One region of the Citrobacter pasteurii genome, then DNA from elsewhere that is predicted to be linked to it. Evidence: predicted binding sites of a transcription regulator. Region 1 holds the regulator's gene; each other region holds the start of a gene.
The links. The regulator Fur, encoded in region 1, represses iron uptake genes when iron is present. The targets are predictions, from matches to a motif close to ATAATAATGAGAACNACTATCAA.
Positions count from the first base shown of each region.

Region 2: exbB (tol-pal system-associated acyl-CoA thioesterase) is a predicted target of Fur. The motif match lies at 2,224-2,246, and genes of this name have one in related genera.
Region 3: sodA (superoxide dismutase [Mn]) is a predicted target of Fur. The motif match lies at 5,769-5,791, and genes of this name have one in related genera.

Region 1 is NZ_CP077262.1:3,783,663-3,791,952, reverse strand. Features, by position in the region: gene chiP (chitoporin ChiP) at 1-300, shown strand, start outside; gene I6L54_RS18475 (ChiQ/YbfN family lipoprotein) at 350-682, shown strand; gene tcuB (tricarballylate utilization 4Fe-4S protein TcuB) at 734-1,846, opposite strand; gene tcuA (FAD-dependent tricarballylate dehydrogenase TcuA) at 1,833-3,236, opposite strand; gene tcuR (tricarballylate utilization LysR family transcriptional regulator TcuR) at 3,343-4,269, opposite strand; gene fur (ferric iron uptake transcriptional regulator) at 4,397-4,843, opposite strand; gene I6L54_RS18450 (ryhB-regulated fur leader peptide) at 4,836-4,922, opposite strand; gene fldA (flavodoxin FldA) at 5,133-5,663, opposite strand; gene ybfE (LexA regulated protein) at 5,944-6,231, opposite strand; gene ybfF (esterase) at 6,360-7,133, opposite strand; gene seqA (replication initiation negative regulator SeqA) at 7,330-7,872, shown strand; gene pgm (phosphoglucomutase (alpha-D-glucose-1,6-bisphosphate-dependent)) at 7,897-8,290, shown strand, end outside.
Region 2 is NZ_CP077262.1:982,267-990,556, forward strand. Features, by position in the region: gene yghB (DedA family general envelope maintenance protein YghB) at 78-737, opposite strand; gene metC (cystathionine beta-lyase) at 869-2,056, opposite strand; gene exbB (tol-pal system-associated acyl-CoA thioesterase) at 2,308-3,042, shown strand; gene exbD (TonB system transport protein ExbD) at 3,049-3,474, shown strand; gene I6L54_RS04845 (hypothetical protein) at 3,550-3,957, opposite strand; gene I6L54_RS04850 (hypothetical protein) at 3,959-4,363, opposite strand; gene I6L54_RS04855 (ESA_00282 family adhesion-associated protein) at 4,467-4,970, shown strand; gene I6L54_RS04860 (aldo/keto reductase) at 5,048-6,088, opposite strand; gene yghX (YghX family hydrolase) at 6,244-7,131, shown strand; gene I6L54_RS04870 (methyl-accepting chemotaxis protein) at 7,347-8,290, shown strand, end outside.
Region 3 is NZ_CP077262.1:93,936-102,225, forward strand. Features, by position in the region: gene cpxR (envelope stress response regulator transcription factor CpxR) at 1-658, shown strand, start outside; gene cpxA (envelope stress sensor histidine kinase CpxA) at 655-2,028, shown strand; gene yiiM (6-hydroxyaminopurine reductase) at 2,091-2,765, opposite strand; gene I6L54_RS00510 (dihydrodipicolinate synthase family protein) at 2,918-3,814, shown strand; gene kdgT (2-keto-3-deoxygluconate transporter) at 3,857-4,840, opposite strand; gene sodA (superoxide dismutase [Mn]) at 5,077-5,697, opposite strand; gene rhaT (L-rhamnose/proton symporter RhaT) at 5,987-7,021, shown strand; gene rhaR (HTH-type transcriptional activator RhaR) at 7,018-7,866, opposite strand; gene rhaS (HTH-type transcriptional activator RhaS) at 7,998-8,290, opposite strand, start outside.

The DNA of each region.
Region 1 (8,290 bases):
CTGCCTGGCTGGGCTGTGGGGGCATCATACGTTTACGCGTGGGATGCTAAACCGGCTACCTGGCAGCTCAACCCGGATGCGTACTACGACAAAAATCGTACTATCGAAGAGTCGTCTTACAGCCTGGATGCGGTCTATACCCTGCAGGACGGCCGTGCGAAGGGCACTATGTTTAAACTGCACTTCACCCAGTACGACAACCATTCAGATATTCCGAGCTGGGGCGGTGGTTACGGCAACATCTTCCAGGATGAGCGCGACGTGAAATTCATCGTTATTGCGCCGTTCACCATCTTCTAATGCCGACAGCGGCAGGCCGCAAGCCTGCCGTTTTGTTGAGGAGCGTGTTATGAAAAAGCTGATACTCATCGCCGTCATGGCATCAGGGCTGGTTGCTTGCGCGCAATCACCCGCGCCGAAAGAAGATAGCCGTCTTAAAGAAGCCTATAGCGCGTGTATCAATACCGCGCAGGGCTCGCCGGAGAAAATCGAAGCCTGCCAAAGCGTGTTGAATGTGCTGAAGAAAGAAAAACAGCACCAGCAGTTTGCGAATGAAGAAAGCGTGCGCGTACTGGATTACCAACAGTGTATCCAGGCAACGCGTACGGGTAACGATCAATCCGTTAAGGCCGATTGTGATAAGGTCTGGCAGGAAATTCGCAGTAATAATACGGCGAAATAAAACGTGGTATGAACAACAACGGGCGGAGAGATTTCTTCGCCCGTTTGCATTTTAGCGTCGTTTTTCAATTGCCCACTTGAGTAATGCCGCACAACGGTAAAATCCATGGGCAAATTTTCCGTAAGGAATGGTCAGAAAGAGCGCCATGACCACGCCGAGGTGAATGGCGAGCAAAATAGCCATCCATGACGTGTCTCTTCCCGCCAGCAGCGCTAAACCGGTCAGACTGGTCAGCAGCAGCAGTAAAATAAAACCGCGATCCATTGGCTTTTGCCGTGCGTCGCCATGTAGCGGTGAGCGCTTAATGTTCAGCCATAACAAACCAGCCGGGCCGACAACCAGGCCAATGCCACCCAACGTGCCCAGCATGACCGGAGCGCTGAAGAACGGATAGGGTGCTTCTATACCTGCGAAATAGTGATAGCCCGTCGCCACCACGGTGGCGGCAAAGCAGAGCATAAAACCGTAGAAGGTGAAGTGATGGAAGCGGCGGCGCATCAGGGTGAAGGCATCATCCGCTTCGTTACACCCTTTACCGTGCCCACCATCGAGATACTTTAGTGTCAGCGCATTGTGTGAGGCTTCAGCAATTTCGACGGAACGCGGCATCCCCGGAGAAATCTCGCGCCAGAAGCGGATAACGCCCGCCATCAGCAGACCTATCGCCAGAATAAATACCGAACCAAACATCCAGGCCAGCAGGTTATGCGGGAAAATTTGGTAGAAATCTCCGGCCAGCGGAGGATGGAGTAACGAGCCTTTTAACCCCATGGCGAGCAGTAAAAACAGGAGCAGACCGAAAACCAGCGACAGCGTTACGGTCATGCCAGCCCGGCGATAAAGCGCGCCAAAGGCGGCGGGTTGCGTATAGTGTTGATAGGTTTCCAGCCGGACTTCCGCCATCGCCTTCGGCACGTTGATGGCAAACTCATGGGGCGGTGCGTATTGACACGCGTGCAGGCAGGCGCCGCAGTTATGGCACAGGTTCGCCAGATAGTTGATATCCGCTTTACCGAATTCCAGACGCTGAGTCATCGCCGGGAACACGGCGCAAAAACCCTCGCAATAGCGACAGGCGTTGCAGACTTGCATCACACGCTCAACTTCTGCTTCCGGCTCGGTAAGCATTTTCGCTTCAATAATTAATTGCTCAAGCTGTTTCATGATGAGCCTCCTCACGCGCTGCCAGTGCGGCTTCTTTTCCGGCAATGCGGCCAAAAGTGGTGCCGATCGACATGCCTACGCCTGCGGTGTAGCCTTTTCCCAGCACGTTGCCCGCCATCATCTCTCCGGCGACGAACAGATTGCGACTTGGAAGCCCGGCAAAATGCACCGCGGCGTGTTCATTCACCTTTAACCCCAGGTAGGTGAAGGTGATCCCCGGACGTAAGGCATAGCCATAGTAAGGTGGCGTATCCAGCGGTCGCGCCCAATGTGTTTTTGCCGGTGTCAGATTTTGTGTTGCACAGTTATCCAGAGTGGTGTGGTCAAAGCGGCCTGGCCGGCAGGCGCTGTTGTACTGCATGACAGTATGGGTAAAGCGCTCAGTATCCAGCCCCAACTGGCGTGCCAGCTCTGCTAACGTCTTGGCCTGTGCACCAGGAAAAACCGGGGGCATGAAGTGACCGATCGCTTTACTGTCGATAATGGAGTAACCAATTTGTCCGGGCTGGTGGGCGACCAGACGTCCCCAGATGGCGTAGCGTTTGGGCCAGAAATCCTCTCCTTCATCATAAAATCGTTCTGCATCGCGGTTCACTACGATGCCCAGAGAGACACAGTCCACGCGGGTGCAAATTCCGCCGTCATATAATGGTGCTCTGGCGTCAATGGCTACACAGTGTGACTGGGAGGGGGCGCCGATGATGTCTGCCCCTGCGTCGATCATAAATTTGAGCAATACCCCCTGATTAAAGCGCGTGCCGCGAATCAGGAAGTTATCCGCAGGCCACTCGCCGCGGTCATTTTCCCCCCAGGCTTCACGCAGCCATTCGCGGTTTGATTCAAACCCGCCAGCGGCAAGCACGCAGGATTTCGCTGTAATACGCTCTTTGCCCGCCAGCGCCGCCACGAACTCGCCGTTATGCAGTTCAAGTGCCTGTACCGGGGTGTTATAGCGGATTTGCACGCCTAACTTTTCTGCGCTGCGATAATAGGCATTCACGAGGGCTTTCCCGCCGCCCATAAAAAAGGCGTTGGTTCGCGCGACATGCAAAGCGCCAGAGAGAGGAGGTTGAAAATTCACGCCGTGCTGGCGCATCCAGTCGCGGCATTGGGAAGAGGTACGGATCACCAGCCGTGCCAGTGCTTCGTTGGTATTACCTTCTGTTACACGCCAGAGATCCTGCCAATACTCCTCTTCAGGATAGCTTTCCACCAGGACATCCTGTGGCGCATCATGCATACAGCGTAAATTACGCGTGTGTTGGGAATTTCCTCCGCGCCATTCACGCGGAGCCGCCTCAAGCAGCAGTACCGAAGCGCCTTGCTCCCGGGCGGTTAAGGCGGCACATAGTGCAGCATTGCCGCCGCCAATCACCAGAACATCAACCATCGCATACTCCATTACCACTATTACCACTTAACCAATTGTTAAGTTTGTAATTAAAATGTATACGAGTAAGTTGTGGGGACGCTATGACGTGATGCTAAACAGCCCTTTAATTATTGTAAAGAATCGCACCTGGCCAGTGTCCAGATTCCACCAGTTGATGCATTACTTTGGTTAGTACCACACGGGCAGCGAGACCTGCTGGGGTGAGTTCATCGTCAGAAAGGCTGACCAAAAAGTTGGGGCGACTCAGTATTGGATTATGGATGCCGATCACTCTTAGCGTCTCTTTATCGAGATGGGAAATTGCCGCACCGGGCTGAAGTGTTGCTCCAATTCCGCTGCGAACGGCGTGCATCAGTAGCGTCAGGCCGTCAATTTCTGTGGCGATCTCAATGCGTAGCGCGTGTTCCTGACAAATCGCTTCCAGCCTGCCGCGCAGACCGTGGCCAGGGCTGGGCATGATCAATGGCATACGTGCCAATTGGGCTGGGGCAATATTGTCATCGGTAATATCAGCCAGTAGGGCATGAGTACCAATTAAAAATAGCCGTTCTTCGAGAATCGGTCTGGCGCTCCAGCGTAGGATCTTTTCTTTTTGAAATACCACCGCCAGATCAATCTGGCGGGTATTAATCATTCGCTCCAGGTTGCCAGAGAGGCTTTCCACTACATGCAGGCGGACATCACTATAGGTTTCTCGCATGGCGTTGATGAAAGGCATGCCGAGAACGGAAGCGGTACTGGGGGCCATGCCAACGCTGACGTGCCCGGAAAGTCTGGCCTCCCGTGCGGCGAGGATCGCATCGTCTGCGTGACGGAGCGCCAGCTGCGCCTGGGCGTAAAATGCCAGCCCGGCGCTGGTGGGCGTCACGCCGCGCGAGGTGCGTTGCAGCAGGCGAATAGCAAGTTCGTTTTCCAGACGCGACATCTGCTGGCTGAGTGCCGAAACCCCAATATTGAGATCGAGCGCCGCGCTACCCATGCTGCCGGTTTCGACAATGCGCACAAAATAACGTAGCTGGCGAAGTTCCATTTCGACTCTCCGGAAGGGACAATTGATTTTTACATTAAAGCAACACAAGAGTGGAGGGAAGGGGAAACGTACTGATAACGCGCATAAAAAAGCCAACCGGATGGTTGGCTTTTCAGAAAGCATTACATTACTTGCCGTCGTGCGCGTGCTCATCTTCGCGGCAATCACCTTCGGCGCAGTGACCGTAAAGATACAGGCTATGGTTGGTTAAACGAATACCATGTTTAGCCGCAATCTCACGCTGGCGCGCTTCGATGGAATCATCGCTGAACTCGACCACTTTGCCGCAGTCGAGGCAAATGAGGTGATCGTGATGATGCTGTTGAGTCAGTTCGAAGACGGATTTACCACCTTCAAAATTATGGCGGGTCACGATACCGGCATCATCAAACTGGTTCAGCACGCGATACACGGTCGCCAGACCAATTTCTTCACCCATATCGATCAGGCGTTTGTATAAGTCTTCCGCACTGACGTGATGGTTATCCGGTTCCTGAAGAACTTCCAGAATTTTTAAACGAGGAAGCGTTACTTTCAGGCCAGCTTTCTTTAATGCGGTATTGTTGTCAGTCATGCGGAATCTGTCCTGTAGCTAAACGATTCACTTCATTAACAGAAGTGACAGAAATTGCACTTGAGATAATGCGATTCATTATAGAACTGCCATGGCTAAATGAAAACTGCAAGTCTCTGGCATAAATTGTTAATCAAAACGTGGTATCGCCGACAAACACACTGTGCAACACCCGATTGGCATCCAGCCATTGTACAGGGTCAGACGAAAAAGTTACAAATTTGTAGCAATTATTTTGATTGGTTTTATCTATTGATGCGGCGCAGATGAATATCTACGCCGCACGAAATCAGGCATTGATGATTTCGTCGAGGTGCAGCTCTTCAGCGATCTGCTTAACCCATTTTTCTACGCGTTCAGCGGTCAGTTCCGGCTGGCGATCTTCATCGATAGCCAGACCGACAAAGTGGTCGTCATCTGCCAGACCTTTGGACGCTTCGAAATGGTAACCCGCCGTTGGCCAGTGGCCGACGATGGTGGCGCCGCGCGGCTCGATGATGTCGCGGATGGTGCCTAACGCATCACAGAAATATTCTGCGTAATCTTCCTGGTCGCCACAGCCGAACAATGCCACCAGTTTACCGTTAAAATCAATGTCTTCGAGAGTAGGGAAGAAGTCGTCCCAGTCGCACTGCGCTTCACCGTAGTACCAGGTTGGGATGCCGAGCAACAGAATGTCATACCCTTCCAGGTCTTCTTTGCTGCTTTTTGCAATGTCATGAACATCGGCTACGTCTTTACCAAGCTGTTTTTGAATCATTTTTGCGATATTTTCGGTATTACCGGTGTCGCTGCCGAAAAAGATGCCAGTGATTGCCATGAGTAAAATAACCTCTTGAAACTTATTGAAATGGTGGTGGCGCATTGCCCACGGATAAGGGCAATCATAGCAGAACAGTCCGGCATGCGGAAACAGCAAACACGCAGGACTGCACTCTGTGCTACACGATTTATGATTTATACCCGTCATACTTCAAGTTTCAGGTGCGTTGGCTTTCCTCGCTCACCCCAGTCACGTACTTATGTACGCTCCTGGAGATTCGCTGCGTCACCGCCTTCCTGCAACTCGAATTATTTAGGGTATGGAGCAGAAATTCAGACTAAGCCTGACCGCGCAACGCGGTGAGTTGGTTCATCAGCATCTCTTCGATGAGTTCACTGCGACTCATGTTGCGCGCCTCGGCCAGCTCGTTCAGAGCGTCAACGGCATCGGCGTTCAGTTTCAGTTCGACACGCTTAAGCCCGCGAACTTTGTCGCGTTTAAGCTGATTACGTTTATTAATACGTAACTGTTCATCACGCGAAAGCGGATTGGTTTTGGGTCGTCCCGGGCGACGCTCCTGCGCGAACAGATCTAATGTCGTACGGTCCGTTTGTTCTTTGGCCATGATCTTGGTGACTTCGGGGAAACAATCAGCCAGGCGTCCGCCCGGATGGATAGCGCGCCATAATACATCAGCAGGAGAGGCGCGCCAACGCCCACGCGCGTAATCACGCGCGGACGCTGAGTTTTTAATCAGTTAACCTGCTCGCTCAGATAACGACGGATGGCGCGCAGCACCGCCTCCGGTTTTTCTGCATGCACCCAATGCCCCGCGCCGGCTATAACGTGCGCCCGGGCCTGCGGGAATTGCGCCAGCAGTTGGTCACGATACGCTTCGGTAACATAGGGTGAATTGCCACCCGGGATAAACAGCGCCGGGTGTTCCCACGCCGGAATGGTCTCCCAACCGACGATATGAGGATATTGATCCCACAGCACGGGAACATTAAAGCGCCACTCGCCGTCAACAAAGGATTTCAGCAGAAACTGGATCACGCCTTCTTCTTGCAGGTGCTGACGCATAACGCTCGCCGCCTGCTGGCGCGAAGAGGATTGCGCGTCGGTGACTGCGTTAATGGCAGCAAAAATCTCATCGTGGCGGCGAACATGGTAGTCAACGGGAGCAATGTCGATGGCGACCAGCCGTGCGACACGTTCAGGAGCCAGCGCAGTCAGCGCCATAACGGCTTTACCGCCCATCGAGTGTCCAATAAAGATCGCTTTTTCAATCTGCCGATCGTCCAGCGTATCCAGCAGATCTTGCGCCATGGCCGGATAATTCATCTCCGGTGAACGAGGGGAGAGGCCATGATTTCGCATATCAACCTGGATGATGTCGTGATCGGCCACCAGATCGCGTGCCAGGATCCCGAGGTTATCCAGACTGCCAAACAGGCCGTGAACCAGGACGATGGGAGAATTATTGTGCGGGTTTTGCGCAGATTGCGCTCGGATATTCAATTTCATGGCAAAGTTCTTTTTTTCACACTGACGGGTTAGGGTATCATGTTGACCATTCTGCCACATGGCTGCAATAACTACGGTTACTCCGAGTTTTGCTGGTCACCAGGCTTGACGCTATCCGCTGTTAGGATTTGCCTTTACACTACAGCGTGTAAAGTCCTGACAACTTGTATTCAGCCAAACATTGCACTGGATTAAGATGAAAACGATTGAAGTTGATGATGAACTCTATAGCTATATTGCCAGCCACACCAAGCATATTGGCGAGAGCGCATCCGACATTTTACGGCGTATGTTGAAGTTTTCCGCCGCATCACAGCCTGTCTCTCCGGTAGTAAAAGAGGTCCGCGCCGTGCAACCTGTCGTGGAAGCCAAGCCGGTCAACCCCGCGAAAGACAAAGTGCGCGCCATGCGTGAACTGCTGCTTTCCGATGAATATGCGGAACAGAAAAAAGCAGTGAATCGCTTTATGCTGGTGCTGTCTACACTCTATTCACTGGATCACAACGCGTTCGCCGAAGCAACGGAATCGTTGCACGGACGTACGCGCGTTTATTTTGCAGCGGATGAACAGACGCTGTTGAAAAATGGTAATCAAACCAAACCGAAGCACGTGCCAGGCACGCCATATTGGGTGATCACCAATACCAATACCGGCCGTAAATGCAGCATGGTTGAACACATCATGCAGTCAATGCAATTCCCCGCGGAGTTGATTGAAAAGGTTTGCGGAACAATTTAATCCTTGCATTAGAGGGACCAGGCAATGGCAATCCACAACCGTGCAGGTCAACCTGCACAACAGAGTGATTTGATTAATGTCGCCCAGTTAACGGCGCAATACTATGTACTAAAACCGACGGCAGGGAATGCGGAGCACGCGGTGAAGTTCGGTACATCCGGGCATCGCGGTAGTGCGGGTCGTCATAGTTTTAATGAGCCGCATATTCTGGCTATCGCTCAGGCGATTGCCGAAGAACGTGCGAAAAACGGGATTACTGGCCCGTGCTATGTGGGCAAGGATACCCACGCGTTGTCTGAACCGGCATTTATCTCTGTGTTGGAAGTGCTGGCAGCGAACGGTGTTGATGTCATCGTGCAGGAAAATAACGGCTTTACACCAACCCCTGCCGTGTCGAATGCTATCCTGGTCCACAATA
Region 2 (8,290 bases), 2.1 Mb from region 1:
TGACAGGTACACCGTAGGCCTAAACGCTGTGCGCCATATGGCGAAATGCCGGAGAGTATCCGGCCTACGGATGCGGTTCAGGCGCTACAGTATTTTTTTTTGATCACCACAAACAGCGTTCCCAACAGACCTGCGGTTAACAGGGCGATTGGCAGGATCATTAAAAAGGTCATTACCTGATCTTCGTGGCGTTTAACAAACGGGATCATACTGAGCGCATAGCCGAAACTGGTGACCACAGTGACCCACAGCAGACCGCTCAGCCAGTTAAAAAACTGGAAGCGACGGTTAGGCAGCCCCGAAATCCCCGCCATGGTTGGCAGCAAGGTACGAACGAATGCCAGGAAACGTCCGGCCAGCAGCGCCATCAGCCCGTGTTGGTCAAACATACAGGTGGCGCGCTGATGATACTTTTCAGGTAATTGCGCCAGCCAGCCTTTTACCGTCCGTGTGTTGCCCAGCCAGCGTCCCTGAATGTAGCTCAGCCAGCAACCGAGACTGGCGGCGGCAGTCAGAATAGCTATGGTAGGTAAAAAACTCATCACGTCCTGAGCGATCAGCGCCCCTGCCAGCAATAACAGGCTGTCTCCGGGTAAAAAGGAGGCGGGCAGCAGGCCATTTTCTAAAAACAGTGTGGCGAACATAACGAAGTACACTACGCTCACAACATGCGGATCCGCCAGCGCGGCAAAATCGTGTTGCCAGAGCGCGGAGACAATATCTTGAATGACTACCATGGACTTTCCTGTGGAACAGCGTTTATGGGTGGATTGTACTCCTGAATTGTCCGGGATGCCTTGATCCCGGACGCAACAATTGCAGACTTTTCCACCAGAAGTGTCTGCATATATGTCCATCTATGGCAATTTTACTCGATTCGGGCAAATCCTGCGGCTAAATCAGCAATCAGATCGTCAACATTTTCTAAACCGATGTGTAAACGGATGAGCGTTCCGCTGAAGTCCACTTTGCCTTGCGGACGGATTGCCGCGATATGTTCCGGTTGGTTAGCCAGAATCAGTGATTCAAAACCGCCCCAGGAATAGGCCATGCTGAACAGGCTGAAGTGATCCAGGTAAGCAGACAGTTCTGCACTATCTAGCTTCTTATTCAAAACAAATGAGAACAGACCGCTGCTACCGGTAAAGTCGCGTTTCCAGAACTCGTGTCCCTTGCTGCCGGGAAGTGCCGGGTGATTCACGCGGGAAACCTGCGGATGGTCAGCCAACCACTCGGCGACTTTTAAACTGCTTTCATGGTGTTGGCGCAGGCGAACGCTTAACGTCCGCAATCCGCGGCTGGTCATATAGGCGGTATCGGCATCCAGCATTTGTCCCATCAGATAGGCGTTTTCACGCAGTTGATCCCAGCAACGGGCATTGGATACCGCTGTCCCAACCATGCCGTCAGAATGACCAATCAGATATTTGGTGCCTGCCTGAATAGAAATATCGATGCCAAAATCCAGCGCCTTGAACAGCACCCCGGCAGCCCAGGTGTTATCAATCATGATGATCGCGTCAGGCACTACGCTTCTGACTGCGGCAACAATGGCTGGAACATCATGAACTTCCATGGTGACAGAACCTGGAGACTCAAGAAAAACGACTTTAGTATTCGGTTGTATATGCTTCACAATATCCGCGCCGACCAGCGGATCGAACCAGCCGGTTGTCACGCCAAGCTTGCCGAGAATTTTGGTGCAGAAATCCTGACTGGGTTCATAGGCGGTATTGGTCATCAGCACATGATCGCCTTGCTCCACAAAAGCGAGGATGGTGTTGGCAACGGCAGCCGCACCACAAGGGAACAAGGCGCAGCCCGCGCCGCCTTCCAGTTCGCACATCGCTTCCTGCAGAGAGAAATGCGTCAGGGTTCCGCGACGTCCATAGAAAAGCGCGCCGTTAGCACGGTTATGGGTGGCTTGTTTTTTGGCCTCTACGGAGTCAAAAACCAGCGAAGAAGCGCGCTGGATCACGCTATTTACCGAACCCAGCGTGTACTTTTTACTGCGTCCTGCGTGCACGAGTTTGGTTTCAAGTTGTTTATCTGCCATGTTGTTCGACCTGTTTTTATACGTCTGGATGTCTAAACTAGCATGAATCGCATCTGCCGCGTCCTGCAGAATAGCCATAAAGTACAAAATATTCTCAAATCGATTTCTGGTAACTTTTTTACTGCGTGAGCGCAAGGAAAAGAAACCAAAGGTGCGGCACTATGTAAATAGTAATGAGAACGACTATCAATTCGACGTCGTTTTGATATCATTACGCTCAGATTTTGTGATTTGCGTCCTGGAGATACAGAGTGGGTAATAATTTGATGCAGACGGATCTTTCCGTCTGGGGTATGTATCAGCACGCCGATATCGTGGTTAAGTGCGTGATGATTGGGCTGATTTTGGCGTCAGTGGTCACCTGGGCTATCTTCTTTAGTAAGAGCCTTGAGTTCTTTACGCAGAAGCGCCGCCTTAAGCGTGAACAGCAACTGCTGGCGGAAGCCCGCTCTTTAGATCAGGCAAGTGAGATTGCCGCAGGATTCGATGGCAAAAGCCTGGGTTCTCTGCTGATTAATGAAGCGCAGAATGAACTGGAACTGTCAGCAGGCAGTGATGACAACGAAGGGATCAAAGAGCGTACCGGTTTCCGTCTGGAACGTCGCGTTGCCGCCGTTGGACGTCAGATGGGGCGGGGTAATGGATACCTGGCAACCATCGGGGCTATCTCTCCATTTGTCGGGTTGTTTGGTACAGTATGGGGCATCATGAATAGCTTCATCGGTATCGCGCAAACCCAAACCACCAACCTGGCTGTTGTTGCGCCGGGTATTGCAGAAGCTCTGTTAGCGACGGCGATCGGTCTGGTCGCGGCAATCCCTGCTGTGGTTATCTACAACATTTTTGCTCGTCAGATTGGCAGCTATAAAGCGATGCTGGGCGATGTCGCTGCGCAGGTGCTGTTGCTGCAAAGTCGTGACCTGGACCTGAGTGCAAGCGCGTCTGCACACCCGGTACGTGCTGCGCAGAAATTACGTGTAGGATAATGTTCCATGGCAATGAGCTTTAATGAAAACCTGGACGATAACGGTGAAATGCATGATATCAACGTGACACCGTTTATCGACGTCATGTTGGTATTATTGATCATCTTTATGGTGGCAGCGCCACTGGCAACCGTGGATGTGAAGGTCAATCTTCCTGCATCCACCAGTACGCCGCAACCGCGTCCGGAAAAACCGGTTTACCTGTCAGTAAAAGCCGATAACACCATGTTTATTGGTAACGATCAGGTCACCGATGAGACGATGATTAACGAGCTAAACGCGCTAACTGAAGGCAAGAAAGACACCACTGTCTTCTTCCGGGCAGATAAAACCGTTGACTACGAAACCATGATGAAGGTTATGGATACGCTGCATCAGGCGGGCTACCTGAAGATTGGTTTGGTCGGTGAAGAGACCGTGAAAGCCAAATAATCCTTGTTGCCGGGTACAGGTTTGACCTTACCCGGCAAGCTTCTCCTGATATCACTTCCCTGCAAGTCTCTTGCCTTATCTGTTCTCGTCCAGCGCTACCGTAGTGATTTTTGTGGGTTCGTAATTCCCTTCGGATAGCTTACGGGTCAGGCGCAGTGTGGCAGTTTCACGTGCAAGCAGATGCTGGTATGTGCTTTCCAGACGGGCCATGATTTTGTCCCGCAATTCTGGTTGCTGAGCGATGATGGCCTCGATAGTGGCACCGTAAATCTCTTCTTTGGCTTGCAGTGCGTAGATTTCATGACGATTTTGCCATTTCATCCGCACCAGCGCGGCGGGTATAGAAACCATCTCTTGAGCAAGGCTTTCCAGCGTCGCGTTTTTATTGGCTATCAACACAGACAGATTTTGTTTTAAGACAAACTCATCGCTTTTGTGGTTATCTAAAGCCAAATAAACATTATTATCTTCAACATCTTTCATTTTATTTCTCTTCCAGAGAATAAAAAATAGGATCGTTGGTTTCGCGAGTAATTAAATTAAGCCAAATTTTGTTGCCTTGTTCATTTATCATGGCTGTTTTTTTGGCCAAAATTTTACTTAATTCCTGGGCGTTAATGTCGCCTTCCGCCTGTAATGAATTGAGCAGACGAGTAAATGACTCAATTTTTGCGGCGCGGAAAAGACGCTCTTTTAAATGACGATCGCACTCTTCAAATAACATATTCCGGGACTGGCCGGTAGCTGCGGAACTAATCAAAATTTCTGATTCGTAATCACTTAGCGTTATCTTCCCCTGAGTCAAATTTTCACTATTTTCTGTGGTGTTTGTATTGTTCGGGGTTGCGGATAAATGAAAACGAGAGGGAACAAGATGCTCGGGAAGCATGTTGAAATATCCTTTGCTGCCAATAATATGATGTTTTTAATAAGGTAGGCCGCGTTGACAATAGCATGGGGTAATTTTAAAATCAAAAAAAATGGAGCCCGCTATGAACAGTATATTTTATTCTGTTATTACCCTGCTATTGCTGACCTGCGGGGTACTTTTGCTAATGCGTAGTGCAAATAAAAACCGTTATACAGAAGATGTTAACGCACAGTACCAGCCAGAAATGCTAAGTAAAGAAGAGGGAGAAGATCATTTTTCTGCCCTGATGAATTCGATTACTCCGGTATGGTATTGGCGAGTCAATCACGAATATATTGATTTTATCCACTCCACAGTCAAGCGGATGACAATGGTGGAGCTGAATGAAACGCCGGGGCTCTTTGACGCGCAGCGGCGCTGTAGCGATCTTAACTCTGCGGTTTATAAGTATTATGACAATATTAAAAAGCGCTGCCTCAGCGGGGAGAAAGTCCCGCACGCCGATCTGGATGTGCTTAACTTGCGGCAGTGCTTCAGGGAGTTCAGCCTTGAAGCCTATCCTGCACTTGTCGCCCTGGTATGGCCGGAATACCAGCGTCCGTTGATTAAAGAGGACGAGGTGTGATGCGAGATTTACTTGCCCACTCTCATCAGCAGGCCATTACGCCGGGTAGGACTACACCCGGCGTAATGGTCAGATCGTTACTTGTCTGATGAGGCTTGCCACAGATTGAGCTTACCGTCCGCGACATGTTTATCGATCTGTGCCAGTTCTTCGGCACTGAAAGTCAGGTTTGCCAGTGCCTGAACGTTCTCTTCCAACTGCTCAGGTCGGCTGGCGCCAATTAATACCGATGTGACCCGGTTATCTTTTAGTAGCCAGCTTAACGCCATTTGCGCCATCGACTGCCCACGTTGTTGGGCCATCTCATTGAGCAAACGCAGACTGTTAAGATTTGCTTCCGTTAGCATATTTTCCGTCAGTCCACGGACTTTTTTCCCTTCACGCTGCATACGGGAACCATCAGGAATACCGTTGAGGTATTTCCCTGTCAGGAGCCCCTGCGCCAACGGGGTGAAGGCAATACAGCCCATCCCGTTGGATTCCAGCGTATCCAGCAAGCCGCTGCTGTCTACCCAGCGGTTAAGCAGGTTGTAGGATGGCTGGTGGATAAGCAGCGGAATTTTCCATTCCCGCAGCAGTTCGGCCATCTTCTGCGTGCGCTCTGGCGAATAAGATGAGATGCCGACATACAGTGCTTTGCCACTTTGCACGGCATGGGCCAGCGCGGAAGCAGTCTCTTCCATCGGTGTATTTTCGTCAACGCGGTGCGAATAGAAGATATCGACGTAGTCGAGACCCATGCGCTTGAGGCTCTGGTCGAGGCTGGCCAGCAGATACTTGCGTGAGCCGCCAGAACCGTACGGCCCCGGCCACATGTCGTAACCCGCTTTGGTTGAGATGATCAATTCATCACGATATTGTGCAAAATCCTCGCGCAACAATCGACCAAAATTCTCTTCAGCACTGCCCGGAGGCGGCCCGTAGTTATTGGCTAAATCAAAATGTGTTATCCCTAAATCAAATGCTTTTCGCAGCAGTGCTCGTTGTGAATCCAGAGCGTGAACGTGTCCAAAACTGTGCCATAAGCCCAGCGACAGCGCGGGCAGGCGCAAGCCGCTGCGCCCACAGTAGCGATAGAGCATTTGCTCATAACGTTCAGGATTGGCAAACCAGGCCATGAGATCTCCTTAGTGCAGGTGAATTTCGAAACAACGTTTCTATTCTAGCGAGTTCCCACTGAATATCCCGTTCACCAGGTCACACTGGGATGAAAAACTGGGCAAAAACAGATCACTGTGCTTTGCTTAAAAAAACATCACTCAGGAGTGCGACCATGCCGCGTTTGACTGCTAAAGACTTTCCGCAGGAGTTACTCGCTTACTATGACTATTACGCCCATGGCAAAATTACGAAACGCGAGTTTCTGAATCTGGCGGCGAAATATGCGGTAGGTGGTATGACGGCACTGGCGCTATTCAATTTGCTGAAACCGAACTATGCCCTGGCAACGCAGGTCGAATTTACCGATCCCGATATTCTGGCAGAATACATTACCTATCCATCGCCTGATGGGCATGGTGATGTGCGAGGTTATCTGGTGAAATCCGCGAAGGTGACGGGGAAGGTTCCGGCGGTGGTAGTGGTACATGAGAATCGTGGGCTGAATCCGTATATTGAGGATGTAGCACGGCGGGTGGCGAAGGCGGGTTATATTGCGCTGGCACCCGATGGATTAAGTTCACTGGGCGGTTATCCCGGCAATGATGATAAAGGCCGGGAATTACAGCAGCAGGTTGATCCCGTTAAGCTGATGAATGATTTTTTTGCCGCTATTGAGTTTATGCAGCGTTATTCGATGGCGACAGAAAAGGTGGGGATCACCGGATTTTGCTACGGTGGTGGTGTGGCGAATGCAGCGGCTGTTGCTTTCCCTGAACTGGCCTGTGCGGTGCCCTTTTATGGGCGTCAGGTTCCTGCTTCCGATGTCCCTAAAATTAATGCGCCTTTATTATTACACTATGCAGAACTAGATACACGAATTAATGAAGGCTGGCCCGCTTATGAAGCCGCACTCAAAGCGAATAAGAAAATCTATCAAGCATATATCTATCCCGGTGTTAATCATGGTTTTCATAACGATTCGACCCCCCGTTATGATAAAGCAGCTGCTGATTTAGCCTGGGAACGCACTCTTGCCTGGTTTGATAAATATTTGTTATGAAAAACAACGCATTATTTACAGCTTTAGGTTAATTATCTGAATAATAATGCTACCTAATTTCATTAACATTCATATTGATATGACCAGCAGGAATAATAGATAGACTTAAAAAAGTAAAAAAATAAAGAACGTATTATATCTTCTTCATTGCCTGCCGATAACAAGGGGAAGTATCGCCTGATGGCGAATTCCTCATCAATGGCAAGGAAATTATTATGTATTTGCTGAAAAACTTCACTATTCGTATTGTCATGCTGGCAATACTGGGACTTTTTTGCCTGCTCTGGTCGGGCGTGGGTTTATTCAGTCTGCATGCTTTATCAAAAATATCAGAAGGGAATGATATTGACCGCCATCTCGTCAAACAGATGACGGTGCTGAGTCAGGGGAACGATCAGTACTTTCGCTTTGTGACACGCCTGAGCCGTGCTGTGGATGTCAAAATTGGCGGTGGAACGCCTGATTTTACACCTGCCCAGCAATCGCTGGATAATCTGAGCCAAAAGCTCCAGGAGATGAAAACATTGTCTCCAGGCCCCATGGACCCGGAAATTTCAGCAGCAGTGCTGGCCAGGTGGCAAGCTTTGCTGGATAAAGGTGTGATACCGCAAATGCAACTGGCGCAGCAGGGCTCGCTTACGGCGTTTTCGGAACATGCCAGCACGATTACGCCCGCACTGAGCCGTGAATTTGGTGCCAGCGCTGAACGGTTTGATGCCACCGCCGGAAAGAGACTTGATGCGACGCGTATTATGGTAGACGGTAAAACGTCGATCATTCGGACACTGATTATTACTGCCGTTATCCTCGGGATCGCCCTCCTGTTCTTCACCGATCGTTACCTCGTTACCATGATGGTGAAACCTCTCGATCGCATTCGCCAGCAGTTCCGCCAGATTGCCCAGGGCGATCTCAGCCATCCGATTGAAGATTTTGGGCGTAACTGCGTGGGCCAACTGGTCCCTTTATTGTGCGCAATGCAGGACAGCCTGCGTGAAGCCGTAAGTACGATTCGTTCAGGCAGTGACAATATCTGGCGAGGCGCAACGGAGATTTCCAGCGGTAATAACGATCTCTCTTCCCGTACTGAGGAGCAGGCCGCGGCGCTGGAAGAGACCGCTGCCAGCATGGAGCAACTGACCGCCACGGTAAAACTTAA
Region 3 (8,290 bases), 1.2 Mb from region 1:
TTCCCTGTTAAAGGAGTTGCTCGAAATGGAAGGTTTCGATGTGCTGGTTGCCCATGATGGGGAGCAGGCACTTGAGCTTCTGGATGACAGCATCGATTTACTTTTGCTCGACGTCATGATGCCGAAAAAAAACGGCATCGATACACTGAAAGCGCTTCGTCAGACACACCAGACGCCCGTAATCATGCTGACCGCTCGCGGCAGCGAATTGGATCGCGTACTCGGCCTTGAGCTGGGCGCGGACGACTATTTGCCCAAACCCTTTAACGACCGTGAACTGGTCGCGCGCATCCGCGCTATTCTGCGTCGCTCGCACTGGAGTGAACAACAGCAGAACAGCGACAACGGTTCGCCGACGCTGGAAGTGGATGCGTTAAGCCTGAATCCGGGTCGCCAGGAAGCCAGTTTTGATGGGCAAACCCTGGAGTTAACCGGCACCGAATTCACCCTGCTTTATTTACTGGCACAGCATCTCGGCCAGGTCGTTTCTCGTGAACACCTGAGTCAGGAAGTGCTGGGCAAACGCCTGACGCCGTTTGACCGCGCGATCGACATGCATATCTCGAACCTGCGTCGTAAGCTGCCAGAGCGTAAAGACGGACACCCGTGGTTTAAAACTCTGCGTGGTCGCGGCTACCTGATGGTCTCCGCTTCATGATAGGGAGCTTAACCGCACGCATCTTTGCCATCTTCTGGTTGACGCTGGCACTGGTGTTGATGTTGGTGCTGATGTTACCCAAGCTCGACTCACGCCAGATGACCGAGCTACTGGACAGCGAGCAGCGCCAGGGGTTGATGATTGAGCAACACGTTGAAGCTGAACTGGCGAACGATCCACCCAACGATTTGATGTGGTGGCGTCGCTTGTTTCGGGCAATAGACAAGTGGGCGCCGCCAGGGCAGCGGTTATTGCTTGTTACTACAGAAGGACGTGTGATCGGTGCAGAACGCAACGAAATGCAGATCATTCGTAACTTTATTGGTCAGGCCGATAACGCCGACCATCCGCAAAAGAAAAAATATGGTCGCGTTGAGATGGTCGGGCCCTTCTCCGTCAGAGACGGTGAAGATAACTACCAGCTGTATCTCATTCGACCTGCCAGCAGCTCACAATCTGACTTTATCAACCTGCTGTTCGACCGACCGCTGTTGTTACTGATCGTCACCATGCTCGTCAGCTCGCCGCTGCTGCTTTGGCTGGCATGGAGCCTGGCGAAACCGGCGCGTAAGTTGAAAAATGCGGCAGATGAGGTGGCACAGGGTAACCTGCGTCAGCATCCGGAACTGGAAGCCGGCCCGCAGGAATTTCTGGCAGCAGGTGCCAGTTTTAACCAGATGGTGACCGCGCTGGAACGCATGATGACCACGCAGCAACGCCTGCTGTCGGACATCTCTCACGAGTTGAGAACGCCACTCACACGTTTGCAACTGGGGACTGCGCTGCTGCGCCGTCGTAGCGGTGAGAGCAAAGAGCTGGAGCGGATTGAAACTGAAGCACATCGGCTGGACAGCATGATCAACGACCTGCTGGTGATGTCGCGTAATCAGCAGAAGAACGCGCTGGTCAGTGAAACGGTGAAAGCCAATCAGCTGTGGGGCGAAGTACTGGATAACGCCGCCTTTGAAGCCGAGCAGATGGGTAAATCGCTGACAGTGAATTTCCCGCCGGGTCCGTGGCCGCTGTATGGCAACCCGAACGCACTGGAAAGCGCATTGGAAAACATTGTGCGCAATGCCCTGCGCTATTCACATACGAAGATCGAAGTGGGCTTCTCGGTGGATATCGACGGGATTACCATCACCGTGGACGACGACGGCCCAGGAGTTAGCCCTGAAGACAGAGAACAGATTTTCCGTCCGTTCTATCGTACCGATGAGGCCCGCGATCGCGAGTCTGGCGGAACGGGTCTGGGTCTGGCTATTGTGGAAACCGCAATCCAGCAGCATCGCGGCTGGGTGAAGGCCGAGGACAGCCCGCTGGGTGGTTTACGGCTGGTAATTTGGTTGCCGCTGTATAAGCGTTCCTGAGTCTCTCTGTGGTGCCGGATGGCGGCGTAAATGCCTCATCCGGCCTCCACGGACTGGAAGAATTATTTCCCCCACAAACGGCGGGAATTGTCCTCGATTTTGCCGCTTAAACGACGCTTTTGCATCGTTCTGGTCCAGCTTTTCGATAGCCCGGCAGCCGACAATAACCGGTGATATTGCGAGTCATCAAACGGCATATGCCAGGCAATGGCAATCGCCTCCCGCACGCTGACGTCGCTCACGCGTGACGCCAGGATCAACGGCGCGTCCGCCGATACCAGCCCGGGAGCAATGACGCTGCACAGCCAACCCGTCTTGCCCGCCTCCTGCATCTGGCTTGCCATGTCGCTAATGCCAAAATGGAAATTCAGCTTAAAGCACGGCGAGCGTGGCTGCGTGACCTGAATCAGCGCTTCGCCCCACTGGAAGATATCACCGATACAGACATTCTCTTCCGTCAGCCCCTCTGTGGAGAGGTTCTCTCCAAAAGCAGGGGCGACAAATAACTCCGCCTGTTCGGGGAATTCTTGTATCCAGTGCTGATAGTGTTCACGCGGATAGTGGCACAACGCACGATCCGGCCCGCCGTGAATTTTAGTCTCCGCCTGTTCATCACCCGTGAGCCCCAGATCGGTCAGCATCAGCTCGCCATCAACCTGAACTTTAGCAATCGCGCTGGGACGGCTTCCCGTGTAGTCCCGAATCTTGCCTGTAAAAACATCGACCGGATATCGCATCTGTTCCCTCTCCCGATAAATTTCTCCCATTACACCATATTTATTTTACCCCAGTCGCTCAAAATGAGAGCACGGTTCACATGAAACTTAGGGACACATGCTATCAATGTAATCTGGTTTTGAAACATCATTTCAATTAAGGAGTCGACAACGTGACTGGTCAATCGCAATTTGCTGGCGTCTGGTGTCCTTCCATTACGCCAATGGACAATGACGGCAAGATCGATCTTAACGGTCTGAGCCAGCATCTCAAACGCCTTACCGAGGCCAAAATCGACGTAATTTTGCTGATGGGCAGCATCGGGGAATTTGCCTCCTTTACGCTCGAAGAAAGGCTGTTGCTGATCCGTGAAGCCCGTGCCATGAGCTCGCTGAAGATGGTCGCCAACGTCTCATCCACTTGCCAGAACGATGTGCTGTTGATGGCACAGGAAGCGTATCGCGCCGGTTACGATGCCGTGATGATCCTACCACCTTACTATTACGGGCAAACGGCGAAACAGCTCCTGAGCTACTTCCGTCAATTGGGGCAGAAACTCAGCGGCAAATGGTTTGCCTATAACTTCCCGGCGCGAACCGGTTGTGATTTAACGCCTGAACTGGTTGCCACGCTGGCAGCTGAATTCCCGAACTTTGCTGGCATTAAAGATACCGTGGACTGCCAGTCCCACACCCGCAGCATGATCCAGACAACACGTGCCGTGCGGGAAGATTTTGCGGTGCTGTCGGGTTATGACGAATACTATATTCCTAACCTGCTGGCAGGTGGCGCGGGGATTATTTCAGGATTAAACAACGTCATGCCGGAGCTGTTTGTCAGCGCACGAGAAGCATTTAAGCAGGGGGATCTGGCTGCACTTCGCGATATTCAGGACCAGATTGGTACCTACATGTCCATCTACGCCATCGGTGAGGATTTCGTCACCACCATCAAAACCGTGGTATCGCGTAAGTTTGGCTATTGCACCGGGGTTTCGCGTAATGCAGGCGGGGAGCTGAATGAAAGTGAGTGTCGAACAATTGATGAGGTGTTTGTAATCAAGGGTTAAAACGGTTAAGCCGGATGGTACAAACCATCCGGCTTAATCACGTTACTTCACCGCGTTGCGCATATCGATTGCCGCCGCTCTGGCTTTGACTCTTTTCGACCAGATGGACGTGATAATCGGCACGAGGATGGAGGTTACAATCACTGACGTCGCCACCAGAGAGGTTGCCGCCGGTGCCATGGGTTTAAACGCCGGAACCATTTCCGCAATCAGCACCGGTGTGGCGACCGCCGCCCCCGCAGAGCTGGAAGCTGCAATTCCTGCCGTACCATCGCCGCCGCCAATCAGTTTATCGGCAATAATCAGCGGGATACCGGTGATGATAATCACCGCCACGCCCAGCAGAATACCCAGTACGCCGGTCTGTGCAATCACGCTCAAATCAATGGTGTTACCTAATGCGAAGGCGAAGAAAGGGATCAGCGTCTGCACGGCCTTACTGAAGAATTCCCGCAGTTCAGGGTCCAGATTCCCCAGCGCAAAGCCAATCAGGAACGGCAATACCGCGCCGACAAACACATGCGGTTCAAACGAGGCAATCCCTGCGGTTCCCAGAATCACCATGGTCATCAGTGGGCCTGATTCCAGCGACATCAGGACAAACGCCCCGGCCTCTTCTTTAGTGCCGTACTGCTGCATAATCGAGGCATACAGCCCGCCGTTGGTCATATCCATAGCGGCCACCAGCGCCAGCGTGGACAACCCGGCGAAGAACCCGACTTCCACGCCATGTTCAGGCAGAATGCGCGATGCAATCGCCGCAACCACCCACGCCACCAGGATCTTAGTTATCACTAACGTGCCGGATTTACGCAGTACGGTTCCGGTAGCGCTCAGCTTAATCGACGCTCCCATGCAAAAGAACCAGACTGCCAGAATCGGCACCGTACCGGTGATCATACCGTTGGTAAATGAGCCGAAGTATTTCCCGGCGCCGGGGGAAAAGGTGTGACACAACGCGCCCAGAAACAGCGGCACCAACATCATACCGCCTGGGATTTTCTCTATCGTACGTTTGATCTGCATTTCCATCACCTGTAGACATAAAAATGGGGCAATTTTTATGGGCGACTGCATCTTGCTTTTGAGATGCGCCCGTCTTGATGAAAAGAAGATAGACATTCGTAGAGACTATAAAAGTGATCTCACCCACATAATAAAACCTTGTTTCAATTTAAATGGATCATTGTTTTTATATTGATTTTGATCACAAAAAAACCCCCACAAGCATCGCTTGCAGGGGCTTAGTTAACGCGTCGAACTTATTTTTTTGCAGCGAAACGTGCAGCAGCTTCGTCCCAGTTCACTACGTCCCAGAACGCCTTGATGTAGTCCGGGCGACGGTTCTGGAATTTCAGGTAGTAAGCGTGTTCCCAAACGTCCAGACCCACGATCGGGAAGCCGGAAGCGCCAGAGATTGCTTCACCCATCAACGGGGAATCCTGGTTAGCAGTGGAAACAACAGCCAGTTTGTCACCTTTCAGCACCAGCCACGCCCAGCCGGAACCGAAACGAGTTGCTGCTGCTTTTTCAAATTCAGCTTTGAAGTTGTCAACAGAACCGAAGTCACGTTCGATAGCCGCTTTCAGGTCGCCCTGCAACGTGGTACCGGTTTTCAGGCCTTTCCAGAACAGGCTGTGGTTAGCGTGACCGCCCGCGTTGTTACGCAGAACGGTTTTCTTATCCGCAGGCAGCTGATCCAGTTTGGTGATCAGTTCTTCAGCGGACAGGCTCGCGAATTCAGGCAGGCTTTCCAGCGCAGCATTAGCATTATTTACGTAAGCCTGGTGGTGTTTGGTGTGGTGGATTTCCATCGTCTGCTTATCGAAGTGCGGTTCAAGGGCATCATAAGCGTACGGCAGGGATGGCAGTGTATAACTCATAATCATCTCCAGTATTGTCGGGCGGCCAGTGTTAACGCCGCGTAAGCAGTTGGGTCATTATAGTTAATTAAATGATATTGAAAATGATTATCAATGCCGTACTTTTTACATGGTTTTAATTATTCATCACCATTGCTGAAGATGTGAGCCAAATCACCCAGTTAACGTGATGATTGCCAACAAGAGGACAAAGGCGGCAATCGTCAAAAGGTTAATAATCTGCGTAATTTTTAAACTCGTTGTGTCGGAGGGGTTATGACCGACGATAAAAAATAACGAGGATTCAGTCATGAGTAACGCGATTACGATGGGTATTCTTTGGCATTTGATAGGTGCAGCCAGTGCAGCCTGTTTCTATGCCCCGTTCAAACAAGTCAAACATTGGTCATGGGAAACGATGTGGTCGGTTGGCGGGATCGTCTCCTGGCTTATCCTGCCATGGACCATCAGCGCCATGTTGCTTCCCAACTTCTGGGCCTACTTCAGTTCTTTCAGCCTCTCCACGCTGGCACCGGTATTCCTGTTTGGCGCGATGTGGGGGATCGGTAATATCAACTATGGCCTGACCATGCGCTATCTCGGCATGTCGATGGGGATTGGTATTGCGATTGGTATTACCCTGATTGTCGGCACGCTGATGACCCCTATCATCAACGGTAACTTTGATGTGCTGATCAACACCGATGGCGGGCGCATGACGCTACTGGGCGTATTGGTCGCGCTGATCGGCGTGGGCATTGTGACCCGCGCAGGACAGTTGAAAGAACGTAAAATGGGCATCAAAGCAGAAGAGTTCAACCTGAAGAAGGGGCTGGTGCTGGCGGTAATGTGCGGCATTTTCTCTGCCGGGATGTCCTTTGCGATGAACGCGGCGAAACCCATGCACGATGCCGCCGCCGCGCTGGGCGTTGATCCGCTGTATGTCGCGCTACCAAGCTATGTCGTCATCATGGGCGGCGGCGCGTTAGTCAACCTGGGCTTCTGTTTTATTCGTCTGGCAAAAGTGAAAGATCTTTCGATAAAAGCCGACTTCTCGTTAGCCAAACCGCTGATCATTACCAACGTGCTACTGTCCGCGCTCGGTGGCCTGATGTGGTATCTGCAATTTTTCTTCTACGCCTGGGGCCACGCTCGCATTCCGGCGCAGTATGATTATGTCAGTTGGATGCTGCACATGAGCTTCTATGTCCTGTGTGGCGGTATTGTTGGTCTGGTGCTGAAAGAGTGGAAAAACGCGGGCCGCCGTCCGATCAGCGTACTGAGCCTCGGCTGCGTGGTCATTATTCTCGCGGCAAATATTGTTGGTCTGGGGATGGCCAGTTAATCATGCGGGCTGCTGAGATGACGCCACTGGCTCGGCGTCATCCCGGTTTCTCGCGTGAATACCACCGAAAAGTAATTACTGTCTTCAAAGCCGCAGCGCATAGAAATTTCACTGATCATCAGCCTACTGTGTTTGAGCAGATACTGAGCATGGCAAACCCGTACCTGGCGGAGATACTGGTTGATGGTCATCCCGGTCTGGCTGCGAAACTGCTGACGCAAAACTCGCTCACTGCACTGTTCCTGCTCACAGAATTTATCCAGCGCAAAGGCATGTTCATGACTCCCGGCCAACGCGGTAATCAGCTTATCCAACAACGTTTCACTTGATGTCGATGGAAGCGTATCCGTGGCATAGCGGTGCCGTTTGAAATGAGTCACCAGTTGCCCAAACAGCAACTCGGCCATTTCAAAAGCCAGCGGGTCACGCTGATTACTCTCATGCTCAAGCTGACTAATTATCTGCCGGGCCTGGGACATACCCGCGCTACCAAGCCGCCAGTGGGGCTGTCGCGGCGAGCCGTTAAATCCTGGGATCGCGCTTTCCCAGCCGACATTCAGCGTCAGCCGTTCCGGGCAGTAAATGATATTTTGCAGGACGAGATCGTTAACTGAGGTGTAGGAGTGTTTGTCTTCGGCACGGATATAAAACAGATCGCCACGGGTTATCCGGTACGGGCGATCGTTGAGAACATGCAGGCCATTGCCGCGCCAGACCAGCACCAGCTCGCAAAACTCGTGAGTATGCTCAGCGAAGACATCCTGCGGATAACGATCGGCCACGGCGACAGCCTGCTGCTCATGCGCAAAAAAGTCTGATTTCAAAAGGATTAGCTGATTCGCCATCACAATATTCCCTGCCGGATAGCGGCTACGTGTCACGTAATCTGTAGGCCGGATAAGGCGTAGCCGCCATCCGGCGTTAAGGAACAAGATTATCTGAGATTCGGCGGTAAAAAACGTTGATAGCTTTCGCGTTACTGGAGGCTGCTTCCAGTAATGACATCGCGTCCCTGTCGGATATCGCGCGGCGACCAGTTAAACTCCCGGCGAAACAGCGTCGAAAAATGGTTACTGTCACCAAACCCGCAGCGATAAGCGATGTCCGTCACGCTGTCATCACTGTGACGTAGCAAATGGCGGGCTTTGATAAGCCGTAGGCGGTTGAGATAGCGCTGTGGCGTCAGCCCGGTCTGTTGTTTAAGCTGGCGGTGCAAAGTACGTAAAGAGAGCGAAAACTGCTCGGCTATGGCTTCCCAGCACACTTCAT